Regions from separate parts of the Scopulibacillus cellulosilyticus genome, predicted to be linked through region 3. Evidence: riboswitches for the same ligand, from Rfam matches in the RefSeq annotation. Region 3 holds a riboswitch; each other region holds the start of a gene.
What was found. Region 3 has a riboswitch for lysine ahead of lysA (diaminopimelate decarboxylase). Riboswitches for the same ligand answer to the same signal wherever they lie in the genome.
Positions count from the first base shown of each region.

Region 1 (6,081 bases), on a different contig from region 3:
CACTCATCAAACGAAGCTTATCATCGCCGGGAATAGCAGTCGGATGGATTTGAATAAATTCTCCATTGGCATAATAAACACCTTGCTGATACAGCGCGGAAGAAGCAGTACCAGTATTAATCATAGAGTTTGTTGACTTGCCAAAAATAATTCCGCAGCCGCCGGACGCCATAATAACAGCATCAGCCGCAAAAGATTTAATTTCCATGGATTTAAGATCTTGAGCAACAATCCCTTTACATACTTGTTCATCATCAACAACAGCAGAAAGGAATTCCCAGTACTCATATTTGTTAACAAGCCCGGCGACTTCATGACGGCGAACTTGTTCATCTAAAGCGTATAACAATTGTTGGCCGGTTGTCGCACCAGCGAAAGCTGTCCGGTGGTGCTGCGTGCCGCCAAAGCGTCTGAAATCTAATAACCCTTCAGGTGTCCTGCTGAACATAACCCCCATGCGGTCCATTAAATAAATAATGCCGGGGGCAGCTTCACACATGGCTTTTACTTGCGCTTGATTCGCAAGAAAATCACCGCCGTAAACCGTATCATCAAAGTGTATCCAAGGTGAATCGCCTTCACCCTTTGTATTAACGGCACCGTTAATGCCACCTTGGGCACAAACAGAATGTGAGCGCTTAACTGGAACTACTGAAAAGAGATCTACAGCAACGCCGGCTTCGGCAGCTTTAATTGTTGCCATTAGTCCTGCCAGCCCACCGCCAACAACGATAATTTTTCCTTTACTCATAGTGGCTCACTCCCTACTAAAATGCTAATCCAGGATTAGTAAATGCAAATACCGCACGTATGCCGACATAAGCTAATAATATAAACACGACAACAGTAGCATATGTAGTAATACGTTGTGCTCTTGGACTTACGATAAGTCCCCAGTGCACACAGAAAGACCATAAACCATTAGAAAAATGGAATACAGCAGCTAATATACCGATAATATAGAAGACTAACATGCCTTTATTAGCCAAAATATTAGCCATCATATCATAGTTAAGTGTTGTTCCTAAAGCCATTGCAATTCTCGTTTCCCAAATGTGCCATGCAAGAAAAATAACTAAGAAAATTCCGGACCAGCGTTGCAGAAAGAACATCCAGTTACGGAAAAATCCATAGCGATTAACGTTGGTTTTTGCTTGAAAAGCAATATAAACACCATAGATCGCATGGAATATAATTGGCAGATAGATGAAAACGATTTCCAAGAAAAGTAAATACGGCAAGCTTTCCATAAATCCGGCTGCCTTGTTAAATGATTCCGGCCCTCTTGTTGCAAAGTAATTGACCGTCAAGTGTACAACTAGGAACAATCCAATTGGAACGAGTCCTAAAAATGAGTGTAGCCTGCGGCTAACAAAATCCCGTTGTGCCATTAATTTTCCCCCTTTTCCTATGATTTGGACAGTTTGTCGAATTTGGTTGTTTTTTGCCATATGGCGGGAATCTGCAACCTCAAACAAAAAGTTTGGTAAATGTAACAAGTTCATTGTACTCCCATCACTATAACCAGTCAAGGCAATAAAGAATGTCGTTTTCGAACATTTGTCATAGAGCTTTTTTTGATTACTCGTTATAATAAAATGGATGGAGGAGATACAACATGACAAAAATTACATATCCTAAACCCGAATATTACGGTGATGCGACAATTTCTGCATTCGGTTACGAATTATTAAGAAATGCTCTGTTGCCTGAATTGCTTGGTGAAGAACTTTCGCCAATTCTTTATTGGTCCGGCAGAAAACTGGCCCGCCAATACCCTCTCGATACCATAGAAGACATCGTTGCTTTCTTTACATATGCGGCTTGGGGCACACTGACTGTCGCCGATCAGCAAAAAGATAAAATAACTTTTCACCTGTCATCAGATCTGATTGAAGCCCGGATGAAAGATGACCCGAATACCTCATTTTCCCTGGAGGCCGGTTTTCTTGCAGAACAGCTCCAAAGGCAATTAAATTGTGTGGCAGAAGCCTTTGCTGAACCAAGAAACGCAAAGGTAAAACATGTAACCTTTCATGTTAAGTGGGACTTTAAGGATATGATTAGACCTATAAACAGCTCACAAAAAAATGATAAAGTATAAAACGGGACTGTCGAACTATTCGACAGCCTCATTTTTTTATATTCCCCTATTATCAATTTACTATAACTTCTTTTTCTTCCAGTTCAAAAGCCTGATGCAAAATATTTAACGACAGCGACAGGTCTTTTTCATCTACAATGGTAGAAACCTTAATTTCTGAAGTACTAACCATTTTCACTCTTATTCCATCGTCATTTAATGTGGTAAACATTTTCGCAGCTACTCCAGGATTTGATGTCATTCCAGATCCAATAATCGATACTTTAGCTAAATTAGATTCAATATCAATTTCACTAAAGCGAAGAATCCTTTTGGCTTGGTTAAGTACGTCTAAAGCATCCGCAAGTGAACTATCATCAATTGTAAAAGAAAGGTTTGTCACTTCATCTTTAAAAACATTTTGAATAATAATATCAACATTAATTTGTGCATTGGCTAAAATATTAAAAACCTTTGACAGCGTGTCTTTGTCATTTGGCAGATCTAAAAGTGTCAACTTAGTAACATGTTTTTCAAAAGCTAATCCTCTTACAGCCCGTTGGTTTTCCATTGATACACACTCCTTAACCATAGTCCCTTCCTCATTTGAAAATGAAGATCTTACAACCAGCTTAATTTTATCGTTCTTTGCATATTCAACGGCTCTTGGATGCAAGACTCCTGCACCTAAATAGGCCATTTCTAACATTTCATCATAACTAATTTCATCAAGCTTTCTTGCAGTTTCTACATATCTCGGATCAACCGTAAAAACACCGGTAACATCGGTATAAATTTCACAAAGATCAGCAGCAAATGCTGATGCAAGCGCAACTGCTGATGTATCTGAGCCTCCCCTGCCTAATGTTGTGACCTGTCCTGATTGGGTCACTCCTTGAAACCCTGCCACAACTACAATTTTTTGCTGCTCAAGATATTCGGAAATTTTGCTTTCTTCAATTTGTAATATTCTTGCATTTCCATGAGTATCATCCGTGTAAAACCCGGCTTGCCACCCTGTCAATGCAACTGCATCATATCCATCTTCCTTTAATAGCATGGCTAATAAAGAGGATGTAACTTGCTCCCCTGTTGAAAGGAGTAGGTCAAGTTCACATTTGCTCGGGCGGTTAGAAATTTCTCCTGCCAAATTAACTAAGTGGTCGGTTGTTTTTCCCATTGCCGAAACAACAACAATGACCTGTTCTCCCGAGTCGGCCTTTTGCTCAATACGATGTGCAGCACGCCTTATTTTTTCTACATTTGCAACTGATGTTCCGCCAAATTTCATAACAGTTAGCGTCATTAAGATTTCTCCCCTCTCTCTTTTTATAAGTTCCCAGCTGATGGAATAGGAAAGAAAACCCGGCTATCGTTAACCCGCCAAGCGGCGGTGATCGCACAGACCTTATACTATCGATTATTCTGAATATAGATAGCAATAAAAAAACAGCAGTGAGCGCTACCCACTGCTGCTGATATTCCTACAACATGCTGAGATAGTACTCCACACTCTTAAAAAGTGTGACAGCCCTGCATTTATTCAATCCAGGTCCAGCAAAAAAATGATTGAGCACTTCTCTGCTTCGGCGAGCCACCCTTTCAACTATCATCATCAAATCTCAATATTCTTAGATAGTCTACTCTTGAGACCCGCGCCTCTATCACTAAAAGCTTCTTATGAAATTAGTTTGTATTATAGCAAAGAATCTTTTTGTAAACAACTGATTTTTTAATTTTTATCTAAATAGTCTTTAACCTTTTTGGCGGTATTCGATGGGAGTCCTGAATTTATAAGATCTTCAACAGTTGCCTCACGAATTTTTTTTATTGATCCAAAATGTTTTAGCAGGGCTTGCTTTCTCTTAGGTCCAATGCCCTGGATATCATCCAAAATAGACTTTGTCATACTTTTGTCCCGAATTTGCCGATGAAAAGTGATAGCAAACCGGTGGACTTCATCTTGAATACGTTGGAGCAAATAAAATTCTTGACTATTCCGATCCAAAGGGATAATTTCTTGCGTCTCACCCATAACAAGCTGAGAGGTTCTGTGTTTTTCGTCTTTTACTAATCCGCAAACAGGGATAGTAAGGCCCAATTCATTTTCCAGAACATCAATCGCCGCTGACATTTGCCCTTTGCCCCCGTCAATCAAAATGAGATCAGGTAATGGCGATTTTTCTTTTAGGACCCTTGAATAACGTCTTCTTACAACTTCACGCATTGTGGCGACATCATCAGGACCTTTAACGGTTTTGATATTATATTTACGATATTCTTTTTTATTAGGTTTGCCGTCTTCAAAAACAACCATTGCTGATACAGGATGGACACCTTGTATATTCGAATTATCAAAGGTTTCTATACGTCTTGGCGTTTCAATATTCAGGTGCTTGCCCAAATTCTCTACCGCTCTTATCGTCCGTGATTCATCCCGTTCAATTAAGGCGAATTTTTCTTTCAAGGCAATCTTTGCATTTTTTTCCGCCATTTCAACAAGTTCTTTTTTCTTCCCTCTTTTTGGTTGATGAACCGGAACTTCAAGCATCTGATTGACTAATTGATCATTAATGGATTGAGGAATGAGTATCTCTTTAGGCTTTAAATGGTTTTGATGCAAGTAAAATTGGCCAATATATGTTAAAAGATCCTCTTCAGGTTCTTGATAAAAAGGAAAAATTGAAACGTCGCGTTCAATGAGTTTACCTTGTCTGATAAAAAAGACTTGGACACACATCCAGCCTTTATCAATCGCATAACCAAAAACATCCCTGTCATGTAAATCACCAAAAAGCACATTTTGTTTTTCCATGATCGTTTCAATATGACGTATTTGATCGCGAAGCTCTTTAGCATGCTCAAAATTAAGTTCTTCAGCCGCCTTTGCCATCTTTTTTTCTAAATCCTGTTTGACATCTTGATGACCGCCATTTAAAAAGCGGATGATATTATCTGTCATTTCTTTATATGTTTCTTCAGATATATCATTGACACACGGGGCTAAACATTGACCGATATGATAATATAGACAAACTCTATCCGGCAGTGTCCGGCATTTTCTAAGCGGATAAAGACGATCCAGCAGCCGTTTTGTTTCCGAAGCAGCTGTCGCATTAGGGTAAGGCCCAAAATATTTCCCGCTGTTCTTTTTTACTTTCCGCGTAATAATCAAGCGCGGGTGCTTCTCAGATGTTAACTTGATATAGGGATAGCTCTTATCATCCTTTAACATGACATTATATTTAGGTTCATGTTTTTTTATTAAATTCATTTCTAGTATAAGGGACTCAATCTCTGATGACACAACAATATATTCAAAATCGCATATATCACTGACTAACCTCTGAGTTTTTGCATCATGAGATCCTGTAAAATAAGAGCGGACCCGATTTTTTAAATTTTTGGCTTTCCCTACATAAATAATTTGTCCGTACTGGTTTTTCATTAAATAACATCCAGGCTGAGCCGGAAGTAAATCAAGCTTTTCTTTTAAGGTAGACATTGGCGTTCATTCCTTTGTTATATAGTCACCTTAGAATTTTTTATACACATACTTATATATATTAGGATGCGTCACGCCAGTTTTCAACATTTCCCGAGAAATAAATTAAAAACATGAAGCCCCGAAGGACTTCATGTTTTTCTTTTATACTGCCAATCGGCAAGTTTTACTGATGCTTTTCGATAACATTGATTAAAGCTTCTTTAGGTTGAAAACCAACAACTTTATCAACGATTTCCCCGTCTTTAAATACGATAAGAGTCGGAATGCTCATGACTCCGTATTCACTTGCCGTATTTTGATTATCATCAACGTTAAGCTTAACAATTTGTACCTTGTCGCTCATTTCTGAATCAACTTCTTCAAGCACTGGTGCAATCATTTTACAAGGTCCGCACCATGGTGCCCAAAAGTCGACTAATACTAAGCCGCTGGAAATTGCTTCAGAAAAGTTTTGGTCAGTAACATTTTGTATTGCCATATCCTAAAATTT
Region 1 covers NZ_JBHTCO010000014.1:186,184-192,264, reverse strand. Annotated here, with positions in the region: gene sdhA (succinate dehydrogenase flavoprotein subunit) at 1-751, opposite strand, end outside; gene ACFQRG_RS12190 (succinate dehydrogenase cytochrome b558 subunit) at 768-1,391, opposite strand; gene ACFQRG_RS12185 (YslB family protein) at 1,619-2,104, shown strand; gene ACFQRG_RS12180 (aspartate kinase) at 2,157-3,389, opposite strand; lysine riboswitch at 3,576-3,755, opposite strand; gene uvrC (excinuclease ABC subunit UvrC) at 3,816-5,588, opposite strand; gene trxA (thioredoxin) at 5,755-6,069, opposite strand.
Region 1: linked by a shared signal. The riboswitch ahead of ACFQRG_RS12180 (aspartate kinase) and the one ahead of lysA (diaminopimelate decarboxylase) in region 3 are both predicted to bind lysine.

Region 2 (6,081 bases), on a different contig from region 3:
TTAGCATAAACCAATGCTTCGCAAACACCTATCATATTAGAAGCTACTGTTATCTGGTTACACATTTTTGTATGCTGGCCTGCTCCTGCTTGACCTTGATAAACAATATTCTCGCCAATCACTTTAAACATTGGCAGCATCTCATCAAAATCTGCTTTATCACCGCCAACCATAATAGATAATGTTCCTTGCTCTGCGCCGATGTCACCGCCGGAAACAGGTGCATCCAAGGCATGAATCCCTTTTTTCTTCGCTTCCTGATATATTTTCTCAGCAAGTTTCGGTGAAGAGGTTGTCATATCAATGACAAAGCTTCCCGGTTTTGCATGCGCTAAGACGCCATTATCAAAGTAAACTTCTTCAACATCTTTAGGATAGCCGACCATTGTGATCATAATATCAGATGCTTCTGTAACAGCCTGTACGGTATCAAACCACTCCGCGCCCTTGTCTACTAAGGACTTTGCCTTTTCTTTCGTGCGGTTATAGACATTCACATGAAAACCTGCCGATAATAGCTGGTTTGCCATACCTCTTCCCATCACACCTGTTCCGATAAAACCTATCTTTGTATGATGATTCAAAAAGATCCCCTCCATTTTCTATCATTAGATATATAAGGAACTTCTTTTCTTCATCTTGCCATTAAACATACTCATCTGGATCAATCTTACACTCTTTTAACGGAATCACTTTTGTTTTCTTAACTATTTTATAACCAAACCATAACACGAGAAAGAGCGGAATACCAAGATAAGCGACAACGAGGCTCATCCAATCTATATGGCTTCCAAGGAAGGCTTGGTAGTCTTGTGCAAGTATAACGATTAAACAGACAAGGAATCCAAATATCGGTCCAAAAGGATACCATTTTGCTCTGTATGGCAGATCTTTAACATTATATCCTTGAGCGACATAAGCCTTACGGAAACGATAATGGCTGACCGCAATACCAATCCAGAAAATAAATCCTGTAACCCCTGCGGCATTTAACAGCCAATTATAAATCGCGCCGTCTCCAAATATAGAAGCCAAGAAAGCAAGCGCCCCGACAATAGCTGTAGCTATTAACGACCAAACAGGTACGCCGCGTTTATTTAACTTTGCGAATATCTTCGGTGCCTGACCGTCTTTCGCCATCGCGTACAGCATACGGGTCGAAGCGTAAAGACTGGAGTTGCCGGCTGACAGTACCGCGGTTAAAATAACAGCGTTCATGACTGAAGCGGCAAAGGCAAGCCCTGCTTTCTTAAATACTAAAGTAAATGGACTGACCATAATATTTTGGCTCATTAAGCTATGAGTCGTATATGGAATGATCATGCCTATAACGAAAATCGCAAAAATATAAAAGAGCAGAATCCGCCAGAAGACGCTGCGAATCGCGCGCGGGATATTTTTTCTTGGATTTTCACTCTCTCCTGCCGCAACACCTACTATTTCTGTACCTTGGAAGGAAAATCCTGCCGCCAAGAAGATCGCAAATACAGCTGAAGCTCCCCCGTGGAACGGCGCATCACCGACAGTAAAATTCTTAAAGCCTGCGGCATGTCCATTCATAATACCAAAAATCATTAATAAACCAACAATAATAAATATAATAACGGTCGCTACTTTAATAAAAGCAAACCAGTATTCACCTTCACCATATCCTCTTACGGAAAGGTAATTGATAGCAAACATGATGACTAAAAATAATGCACTCCATAATAGAGACGGGCTGTGCGGAAACCAAAACTTCATAACGAGTGCAGCAGCAGACAATTCGGTAGCTAAAGTTATTGCCCAGCTGTACCAATAATTCCAGCCAAGCGCAAATCCGAGCGCCGGATCGATAAACCTCGTCGCATACGTGCTGAATGAGCCGCTCGTCGGCATAAATGCTGCCAATTCTCCTAAGCTTGTCATAATGAAATAAACCATAATACCGATAATAATATATGCTAATAACGCGCCTCCGGGACCTGCGGTGTGAATAGCTGTGCCGCTTCCGAGAAACAGTCCTGTACCAATTGAGCCGCCTAAAGAAATCATTGTCAGATGTCGGGCTTTCAACCCTCTCTTCAGGTCAGCCGAATGAGCGGATTGTGCGTTTATTGATTGCTTAGATTGTTTCGTCATACCTTTCACCCCTTTTCAAAAGCATTTATGATGTGTTTGAAAATATTTTGTAATTTTTCAATTATTATAATAACCTATAATAACTAAATAAAAAAGCCCGCCTCTTAATCAAGAGACGGACTTTTTCCGCGGTACCACTCTAATAGTTCTTCAATTGAAGAACCTCTTATATCTGATAACGGGATGCCCCGGCAAATTCTAGTAAACATCATGATGTCGTTCAAACAGCTTCTCGAAAGTGCGGTTCATTATTTTCTAGCGCCAGGCTTCCACCATTCCCCGGCTCGCTATTGCATCAAAAATAACTACTCTCTTTGTCATCGAATGATATTCTAAGTTGTTTAAGATATTTAAAAGTATAAAACAAATTACTTTTTTGTCAACTGATTATCAGATGTAAAATATCGCCATTACTTAGTCTATCTTCCTATCAAAGTCGCATTGCTTAAGGGGAATCACTTTTGTCTTTTTAATAAACTTATATCCGAGCCAAACTATTAAGAAGATCGGAATGCCAATATAGGACACAAATAACCCGTTCCAATCGATATGTCCGCCGAGAAAGGCACTATAATTCTGCCCGATAACAACAATCATACAGACGATAAATGCAAATATCGGACCAAACGGAAACCATTTTGCACGATACGGCAAATCATTGAGATCCCGCCCCTGGGCAACATAAGCTCTACGGAAACGATAATGGCAGACTGCAATGCCAAGCCAAGCGATAAATCCCGATAACCCGGAAATATTTAAGAGCCATGTATAAACAATACCGTCTCCGAAAATCGATGCAAGAAAAGCAAACGCACCAATTAAGGCCGTAATAATAAGCGCCCAAATCGGCACACCGCGTTTATTAACTTTTGTTAAAAAGCGGGGTGCTTTTCCCTCTTTGGCCAGTGCATAAAGCATACGTGTTGATGCATATAATCCAGAGTTACCGGAAGATAAAACAGCCGTTAAAATAACTGCGTTCATCACAGATGCCGCAAAAGCGAGTCCCGCCTTTTTAAAGACAAGCGTGAACGGACTGACCATAACACTTTCGCTTGCTAAGCTTTTATTTGTGTAAGGAATAATTAAACTAATCACTAAGATCGCTAATACGTAAAACAATAGAATGCGCCAAAAAACACTTTTCATCGCGCGGGGAACGGTTTTTTCAGGGTCATCACTTTCACCGGCGCTGACACCCAAAAGCTCGGTTCCTTGGAAAGAGAATCCAGCCGCTAAGAAAATGCCGAAAGTCGCAAGGATCCCGCCATGAAAAGGCGCATCTCCAATTGTAAAGTTTTTAAACCCTACTGTATTGCTGTGAAAGATACCCAGTATCATTAAAATACCGACAATAAGAAAGATGATAACCGTGGCAACTTTAATAAAGGCAAACCAATACTCAGACTCACCATAAGATTTTACGGATAAAAAATTAAGAAGAAAAATAATAACTAAAAACAAAGCACTCCAAAACAATGATGAGCTGTGAGGAAACCAAAATTTCATGACAAGTGTCGCTGCAGAAAGTTCAGCTGCAATCGTAATTGCCCAGTTAAACCAATAATTCCAGCCTAAAGCAAATCCGAAAGCCGGATCGACATACCTGGTAGCATAAGTGCTGAATGAACCGCTCGTCGGCATGTAAGCCGCAAGTTCCCCCAGACTGGTCATTAGAAAGAATACCATTATACCAATAATTAGATAAGCTGCAAGCGCCCCGCCTGGTCCGGCCGAATGAATCGACCCGCCGCTGGCTAGGAAAATACCGGTACCGAGCGCTCCGCCTAACGAAATCATCGTTAAGTGGCGCGACTTAAGGCCTCTCTTTAACTCATTTGAATTATTTTCAGGCTGATTGTCATCCATTATCATTATCAAATCTCCTTTTCCTTTTAGAGGATGTTCAAAAAGTCCGGGAAACATGTCCTCCCTTTTGAACTCACACTTTTAGAATGGGAAGGAGAAGGGTAAAAAAATACCGTCGAAAGAAGCTCTCGACGGCATTAAGAAGCCCTCATCATACCTTCCATCGATAGCTCAACACGCAAGGATTACTCACGTGACAGTTCTGCCCCTATTCGGAAACAGCCCCAGCCCGTCCAGTAAGAGAAACCTGAATGAACTTCGGCGATTTTTCCTTTCATGCAAACTCTTAAACTTCTCTTAGTCTCCTCTGCATTACTGATAAAAACCGCGACCTCTACCTCACCTAACTTAACTTATATGATGAGGATTTTGTGTCTATTCAATTAAAATTTCATTGTATATGACAATATTTAAATTGGCAATGGTATATGGTACGCTGGCAATAAAATAGTTCGATAGGCGGTTTTCAGCTGCTGCTTATTGACCTCTGTCTAATTTAACCAGTGATATATCCAGATTATTAATATAAGACTTTTTATATATAATAACATATGGCGATATGTTAATAAAAGAGATTTAGTAAAAAGGTTTATGTTTCCAAGAAAACAAGCTTGTAAGTTTGTTATGATGACAAGCGTTGTTAAGATAGAAATTACAAAACCTTGGTTTTATTATACCTAATTCAAAATAGTCTTCGAAAATCCTTTTATTTTCCCCAAATATGAAAATGATAAACCTTTTTAATTTAAAAAAATTAAAAACCATTCTATCAGTATTTTTTTACTTATTTAATATGCTCAGTTAAGTAGTCAATAGGGATTTCAAATTAAAGAAGAAAGACAAACCTTTTCTTTCTTGTAAGATATTCTAACATTAAAATATAATAAAGTTTAAAAAAGTCAAGGATTTAATCTTTTAAAAGGGGGACCTTTTGTGAATTTTGTTGAAATAGAATTTTTGTTTTTGGCTACAATGGCAATATTATATAGTCTTTTTTCAATTTTTGTAAGTCTCTTACTGTATATAAAAAAACAAATTGCCTTAAATAAATTTAATTTTAAGAGGAGTTTTTTTAATTGGATTGATGACTTTAAAAGTTCAATTAAAAGGGGTAGAGAGGTACTTAATGCAATTAAATTAAGCAATAAATATCGTAATAAAATTTTTAATAGTATTTTTGTACTTAGTACCTTATCTAAAACAAAATGGCGATTAGTCATTTATGGATTATCCTTTGGAACAGTAGTTTTCTTTGCCACTTTTGGGCTTTATTTAAATAGAATGCCCTTAGCTTTAAGAATATTAATTATTATAATGATTATTATTCTAGCTTATGGTTTTGGAGAATACATAAGTGCTCCATTTTTAAAAGTTTCAACTGTAAAGTCAAACAAATTCCCAAACAAAATTCATAAGATTTTTACTGTCATATTTTCAAACTATATAAAACTATGCCTTCTGGCTTTATTTTGTATTACTATTCTTGAAGTTAATATTGAAAATAACGGGGGTAATTTATTTTCTTTATTAATTACTGTAATCCTTACAACAATTTATTCTTGTTTATATTTAAAATTTGCAATTGATAGCACCAGGAATTGGTTATTTCATATAATAATCTTTTTATTTATGATCTGTTGGGTTTTCTTCATAATTGGGGTGGCTTTTGGTTCATATTATTTAGAACATAATGATGTTTTCAATATGTTCTCTTCGAAGGAAGTAATTTTACTAAACCATAACTTCAAATGGAAACATCTGTATTATATGATAAGCATGGGTTTAACACCTTTATTCTCTTTACAATCTAAATTTAATATACAGAATCCATTAACGTTAATTACTTTGCTAGAGTACTTATTAGGATATATATTTACAGCCATATTTGTAGGCTTTTTTGTATCATATTTCTCGACAAAATTTAATGAAAAACTAAAAAGGTAAACGGACATTAAGTAATAAATGAGTTTCAATGTGAATTTTTTATTAAAATTTAATTCTCATATATAAGCCTCCCATTCTAACGGGAGGCTATACAGAGTTTACATCGAAGTATCTTTTGACTTGTTTCTTGACATACTTGCTGATTTG
Region 2 covers NZ_JBHTCO010000003.1:81,821-87,901, forward strand. Annotated here, with positions in the region: gene ACFQRG_RS02815 (NAD(P)-dependent oxidoreductase) at 1-599, opposite strand, end outside; gene ACFQRG_RS02820 (amino acid permease) at 646-2,121, opposite strand; T-box leader at 2,230-2,451, opposite strand; gene ACFQRG_RS02825 (amino acid permease) at 2,536-3,996, opposite strand; lysine riboswitch at 4,150-4,335, opposite strand; gene ACFQRG_RS02830 (hypothetical protein) at 4,924-5,934, shown strand; gene ACFQRG_RS02835 (DUF4383 domain-containing protein) at 6,033-6,081, opposite strand, start outside.
Region 2: linked by a shared signal. The riboswitch ahead of ACFQRG_RS02825 (amino acid permease) and the one ahead of lysA (diaminopimelate decarboxylase) in region 3 are both predicted to bind lysine.

Region 3 (6,081 bases):
GAACGTTCAAAAGCTGAAATCCCGGTTGTTGTGTTTTTATGGTCAACACTTACTGTAAATGCAGTGCCATTAGAATCTGTATTATGGTCAACCATCGGACTTAATTGAAGTCTTGAGGCTGTTTCTTCATCAATTGGCGCACAAAGCAATCCGCGGCCTTCGGTAACCATAAAATTAATCACTGCAGGTGTCGCTTTATCAGCTAATGCGAGAAAATCTCCTTCATTTTCGCGGTTTTCATCATCACAAACGATAATCACACTGCCTGCTTTTAAATCTTCAATCGCTTCTTCAATAGAATCAAAGAGTTGTCCTTGTTCTGCTTTTTTATCCATTGATAAACCCGCTCTCTTTTAATTTTGTTATCGTTAAACCTTGTGAATCCTCGCTGCTGTCGCGTTGCTGAATAAATTTCTCAATATACTTGCCGACAACGTCTGTTTCAATATTAACAATATCATTAACGCCTTTTTCCCCTAATATTGTATGAGTCATCGTGTGAGGAATAAGAGAAATCAAAAATTCATTTTCATTTAAACCAAAAATAGTTAAGCTCGTTCCATCAACCGTAACTGAACCTTTATATACCATGTAATGTGATAACTGTTCAGAGACTTTTATCGTGTAGTAAACAGCGTTATCTACGGCTTCCTTTTTTGTTATCATACCAATTCCATCAACATGCCCTGAAACAATATGGCCGCCAAGCCGGCCGTTAGCCGCCATCGCCCTTTCTAAATTCACTTTAGAGCCTGTCCGGCATTGGCTGAGGGATGTTGCTTTTACCGTCTCAGGCATTAAGTCAACGGTAAAAATACTGTCCTGAAAATGATTAACCGTTAAACAGACACCGTTAACCGCTATACTATCGCCTAATGAAACATCCTTTATAATTTGCGGAGCTTCAATCGTCATAACGACAGCATCTCCTGATTGCTCAATCATTCTTATTGTCCCTATTTCTTCAATAATTCCGGTAAACATGTTAATTATTCCCCCTTTACATGAGCAACAATTTTCAAATCGTTCCCTATCTTTGTCATTTCTTCAAATTCCAGAGGCAGCGCATCTGCCAGACTGGCTGCACCTTTTCCGCCAAAAGCTGTTAAAGCATCCTGACCGCCTATAATTTTTGGTGCGATATAAGCGATGATTTGATTCACTTTACCTGTTTGAAGAAATGCGTCATGGACACTTGAGCCTCCTTCTACAAGCAAGGTAACGATTTCTTTTTGGCCTAAAAAGGTGAGAACGTTATAAATGGATAAATTTTCAAAATAGTATATATTGGCACCCCGGGTTTTTAAGTCCGCTGCTTTTTGACTATTTTCATGCTCTTTAGAAGTTAAAATCCATGTTGGCGCAAGGCCATCATTTACTATAATTGCCTCGATCGGTGTTCTTAAATGGCGATCCAATATGATCCGGATAGGGTGACGGCCTTGATGATCGTCAAGGCGCGTTGTCAGTGACGGGTTATCAGCTAACACAGTACCAATGCCAACTAAAATCGCATCGTGTGTATGCCTTAAGTAATGTCCGTCCTTTCTCGCTTCTGGGCCGGTAATCCACTTACTTTCACCGCTTGCAGTTGCCATTTTCCCATCTAAGCTGACAGCCATTTTTATTGTTACATAAGGTTTTTTGGTTTTAATATAATGAAAAAAGCTTTGATAATATTGACGAGCCTCATCCTCCATGACTCCAACCGTAACCTCAATTCCGGCATCTTCTAATTTTTTTATACCTGTTCCGGCAACTTGAGGATTGGGATCAACTGTTGCAATAACAACCCGCGAGATATCCTTTTCAATAATTAAATCAGCGCACGGCGGCGTTTTCCCAAAATGGCTGCAAGGTTCCAGCGTCACATATATCGTTCCGCCTTTCGCCTTTTGACCCGCCATATTTAAAGCATGTACTTCCGCATGTGCTTCTCCAGCTTTTAAATGAGCACCTAAACCGACGATTCGACCATGATTAACAACAATAGCTGCTACGGCAGGATTCGGGCTTGTTTGTCCTGAGGTTCCTTTAACCATATTTAAAGCCAATGACATGTACTCAATATCAGACACACTCTTCACTCCCTTCATAAGAAAACAATGAACACCAAAAACCCCGAGAACAATTGTCCTCGGGGTTCAAACGATTCCATAGGAAATAAGCCATAAAAATAAGCATAGATAACCTATTTTTATAGTATCCGTTATGATTCGCAGTTTTACTTATACTATCTCTTATCTTATATATCTATGATTAGTCCTTAAACAATATACATAGATATAAATCCTGATAGTATCAGAAAACATCGGCCTTCTCCCATCCAGACTTTTACTGTCGGTTCTGGTTTTTCACCAGATCCACCGCTTGAGTTTCACTCGCACGGGTCACGGACTTAGAAGCAGAATTTGCTTCATCACCGTCGGTAGGGAATTTCACCCAACCCCGAAGGCATACTTATATTCAATTAGTACATGTTCAACATCACTGTTTGTAAATCTATTATACACAAAAAAGCTGTCTTTTGTCTAATTATTAACTAAAACTGATTGAATCAGCGGTAATTCATGTTTAATTAAATCCTCGTATGTTTCTCTTTGAATAACCAGTTGTGCTGATCCATTTTCGACAAATACGACCGCAGGTTTCGGAATACGGTTATAATGGTTTGCCATCGCATATCCGTAAGCTCCTGTACAAAAAACAGCAAGAATATCGTTAGGCTCTGTTACTTTCGGCAGTTTAGCATCCCAGATTAAAATATCTCCGCTTTCGCAGCACTTACCCGCAACCGTTACTGTATCATCAGCGGGTGCCAGTGCCTTATTAGCTACCATGCATTCATATTTAGCCTGATAAAGGGCCGGTCTCAGATTATCCGTCATTCCGCCATCTACAGAAATATACTTTCTTGTTTGGGGAATATCTTTGAAAGCACCTATCGTATAAAGGGTTGTTCCCGCTTCACCAACTAAAATTCTGCCCGGTTCCACCCAGATTTCCGGATAAGCCATACTAAGCCTGTTACATTCTTCAATAACCGTATCGACAATTGTATCAACAAATTTTTCAATCATTAGCGGTTCGTCTTCTTCAGAATATTTAATACCAAAGCCGCCGCCCACATTTAAAACATTCAACTGAAAACCATATTGTTTTCTCCATTTATCAAACTTCTGAAACATTTTGTTAATTGCTTGCGCAAAACTTTTATCATTAAAAATTTGCGAGCCAATATGGCAATGAAGCCCCTTTAATACAATATTCGGCGAATCACTGGTCATCTGTATCGCCTCTTCTAAGCTGCCGTTATTAAGGTTAAATCCAAATTTAGAATCCTCTTGACCAGTCATAATGTAAGTGTGGGTATGTGCTTCGACACCGGGCGTCGTCCTTAAAAGAACATCAATCGTTTGATGACGTTCCGCGCAAAGTTGATCCAATAAAGTTAATTCATAAAAATTATCAACAATAATTGTTCCTATTTTTTCATCTAAAGCCAGTTTAAGTTCATCCGGTGTCTTATTATTTCCATGAAAGTGAATCCGTTCAGGCGGAAATCCCGCCTTAACAGCAGTATACAATTCACCTCCGGATACAACATCCAATGATAAATCTAATTCATTTATAAGTTGTATCATGGCAATTGAGGAAAAAGCTTTGCTGGCATATGCCACTTGCCACGGTACTTCACGCCGCGAAAAAGCTTTTTTAAATTCTGCCACCTTTTCCTTAATTAATGCAATATCGTAAACATATAGCGGTGAACCATATTCCCTAACTAACTTTACAGTGTCTACACCGCCAATTGTAAGATGACCATTCTCATTAACTTCTTGTGTGCCTCGCATAAAAAATATTCCCCTTTCCTAGGCGGGCACTACTCCAACATGATGAAAATAAAGGAAACTTGGCTGGTGACAAGCCTCCCGGCGAAGTCAACCGCTTAGTACTCCAGAGCACAAGTCTCACTAGCTCACTCTGATCGCAGACTCGCTTTGCTGCTCTTATACTATCTTCCTTATCTTGGCACCTGCGTTGAGCCGCTTCATGCTGCCTAGATATAATTGATAGAGCAAAGAAAGCTTATGCAACGAAGTACATAAGCTTGTGCCGGTACCTCATTAGTCGGAATAGTACTCCACTACTTATATTATAGCAGTGACAGTTTAATGCTTCTTCAGCATTAACCCAGCAAATCATTTTTTGGGCAAAATGATTTGCTTCGGCAAATTGACCTTTCCGACATCTTCATAGCTGCCCGTTGCTCGATACCGTACTGATTCGTTTTGCGCCCCATACTCCTCAAATGATGAGGTTATATAAAAATTTATTTTGAATTATATCACACCTTATTTGAACATACAATCACTTTTTTGAACAGCTATATGGGAAAAACCCGCCAATCGGCGGGTTCATCAGTCTGTTTTACTTGGTTGTCTTGAATCATCAATGGACCTTACAATGCTCGGTCTTGAATAAGCAGTCGGCATTGCGGTTCTTACCATTATATTAAATAAGGCTTTTGGATTAAAAGGTATAAACGGCCAGAGATATGGTGTGTTAATATTTTTGATTTGGGCTAGGAAAATAATTATTAAAGTCGTTCCAACGGCAAATCCAGGAACGTCAAAAATAGCCGTAACTATAATCAGGAACACTCTAACCATTTTATTTGCCAAACTCAGCTCATAACTCGGAGTGGCGAACCCGCCAACAGCTGAAATTGACGTGTAAAGGATAACTTCAGGTAAAAATATTCCAACCTGAATGGCTACCTGACCGATTAAAATAGCCGCGATCAAGCCGAGCGCCGTTGAAAGTGCTGTCGGCGTGTGTATAGCAGCCATTCGCAATGCTTCAATTCCAAATTCAGCAAGTAAAATTTGCAAGAAGATTGGTATATGGTAAGTATGTTTATTTGGACCAATAAAGCTTAGCCAATGAGGGAGCAGTGACCCCTCCTGAACAAGCAAATACCAAAAAGGAACAAGAAAAACAGAGGCAAGCATCGCTATAAACCTGACCCATCTAAGAAAAGCGCCTGATGATGGCGTTTGTAAGTATTCTTCAGCATGTTGAACATGGTGAAATAATGTCGTTGGCAAAATGACAACACTTGGTGACGTATCAACAATCATGACGATATGCCCTTCTAATATGTGTTCAGCAGCTACATCAGGCCGTCCTGTATACCTTACTAATGGATAAGGGTTAAAGCCTTGCTTGACGATAAATTCCTCAATCGTTTTATCACCCATTGGAATACCATCAATTTCTATCTGTTTAAGTTCTTTTTTTATTGTCTTTAGAAGCCCGGGATTTGCAACGTCCTTTATATAACTTAGACAAACATCTGTTTTAGAACGTTTTCCAACTCTTATAAGCTCATTCCGGTAATTTTCGTCACGAACCCGTCTGCGAATCAGTCCTGCATTCAAAATAATATTTTCAACAAAACCATCCTTCGAGCCGCGAATAACCTTTTCAACATCCGGCTCTTCCGGCGTCCGGCCTGGATAATTCCGAACATCAACAGCAAACCCGATCGTCTCGCCGTCAATGAGAACAATGATTAAACCGCATAGCATATAAAGCAAAACTTCATCCAATGTTTTAATTTCCATCACTTGTTCATGAGCTAAGTGGTTTTTAATGACATCTTTCGTCTTCACATTTGGCCGATGGGTGTTAACCATTCTCATGAGTTCCCTAAATAACAAAATGACCATTTCTGAATTGCATAGTGAGTTGCAATAATACACTTGAATCTCTTCATTAAGGACTTTCATCTTGCGTACGCCGACGTCAAAGTTAGTAGCACCGATATCAAGCTGGTTTGTTAAGTATTGTTCATTATCTTTAATTCTTTTAGAGATCGGTTTTTTTTCTTTCTGATTGGTTGCGATGATAACCACTCCTTTCTAAAATGATTTCAACTGCTTTCGTTGTTATAGGAGATCCGTTTTCAACTTTATCAAGCCCCCTCATTTTGCCTATATCGCCTACGCCAACAATAACCGGGATATTTAGATGATCCAGAACATAAACTGTATCGCCGGAAATTCTGCCGATTTC
Region 3 covers NZ_JBHTCO010000001.1:112,880-118,960, reverse strand. Annotated here, with positions in the region: gene ACFQRG_RS00600 (bifunctional 3,4-dihydroxy-2-butanone-4-phosphate synthase/GTP cyclohydrolase II) at 1-335, opposite strand, end outside; gene ribE (riboflavin synthase) at 328-984, opposite strand; gene ribD (bifunctional diaminohydroxyphosphoribosylaminopyrimidine deaminase/5-amino-6-(5-phosphoribosylamino)uracil reductase RibD) at 990-2,078, opposite strand; FMN riboswitch at 2,311-2,460, opposite strand; gene lysA (diaminopimelate decarboxylase) at 2,532-3,854, opposite strand; lysine riboswitch at 4,130-4,312, opposite strand; gene ACFQRG_RS00580 (spore germination protein) at 4,422-5,921, opposite strand; gene spoVAEA (stage V sporulation protein SpoVABEA) at 5,875-6,081, opposite strand, start outside.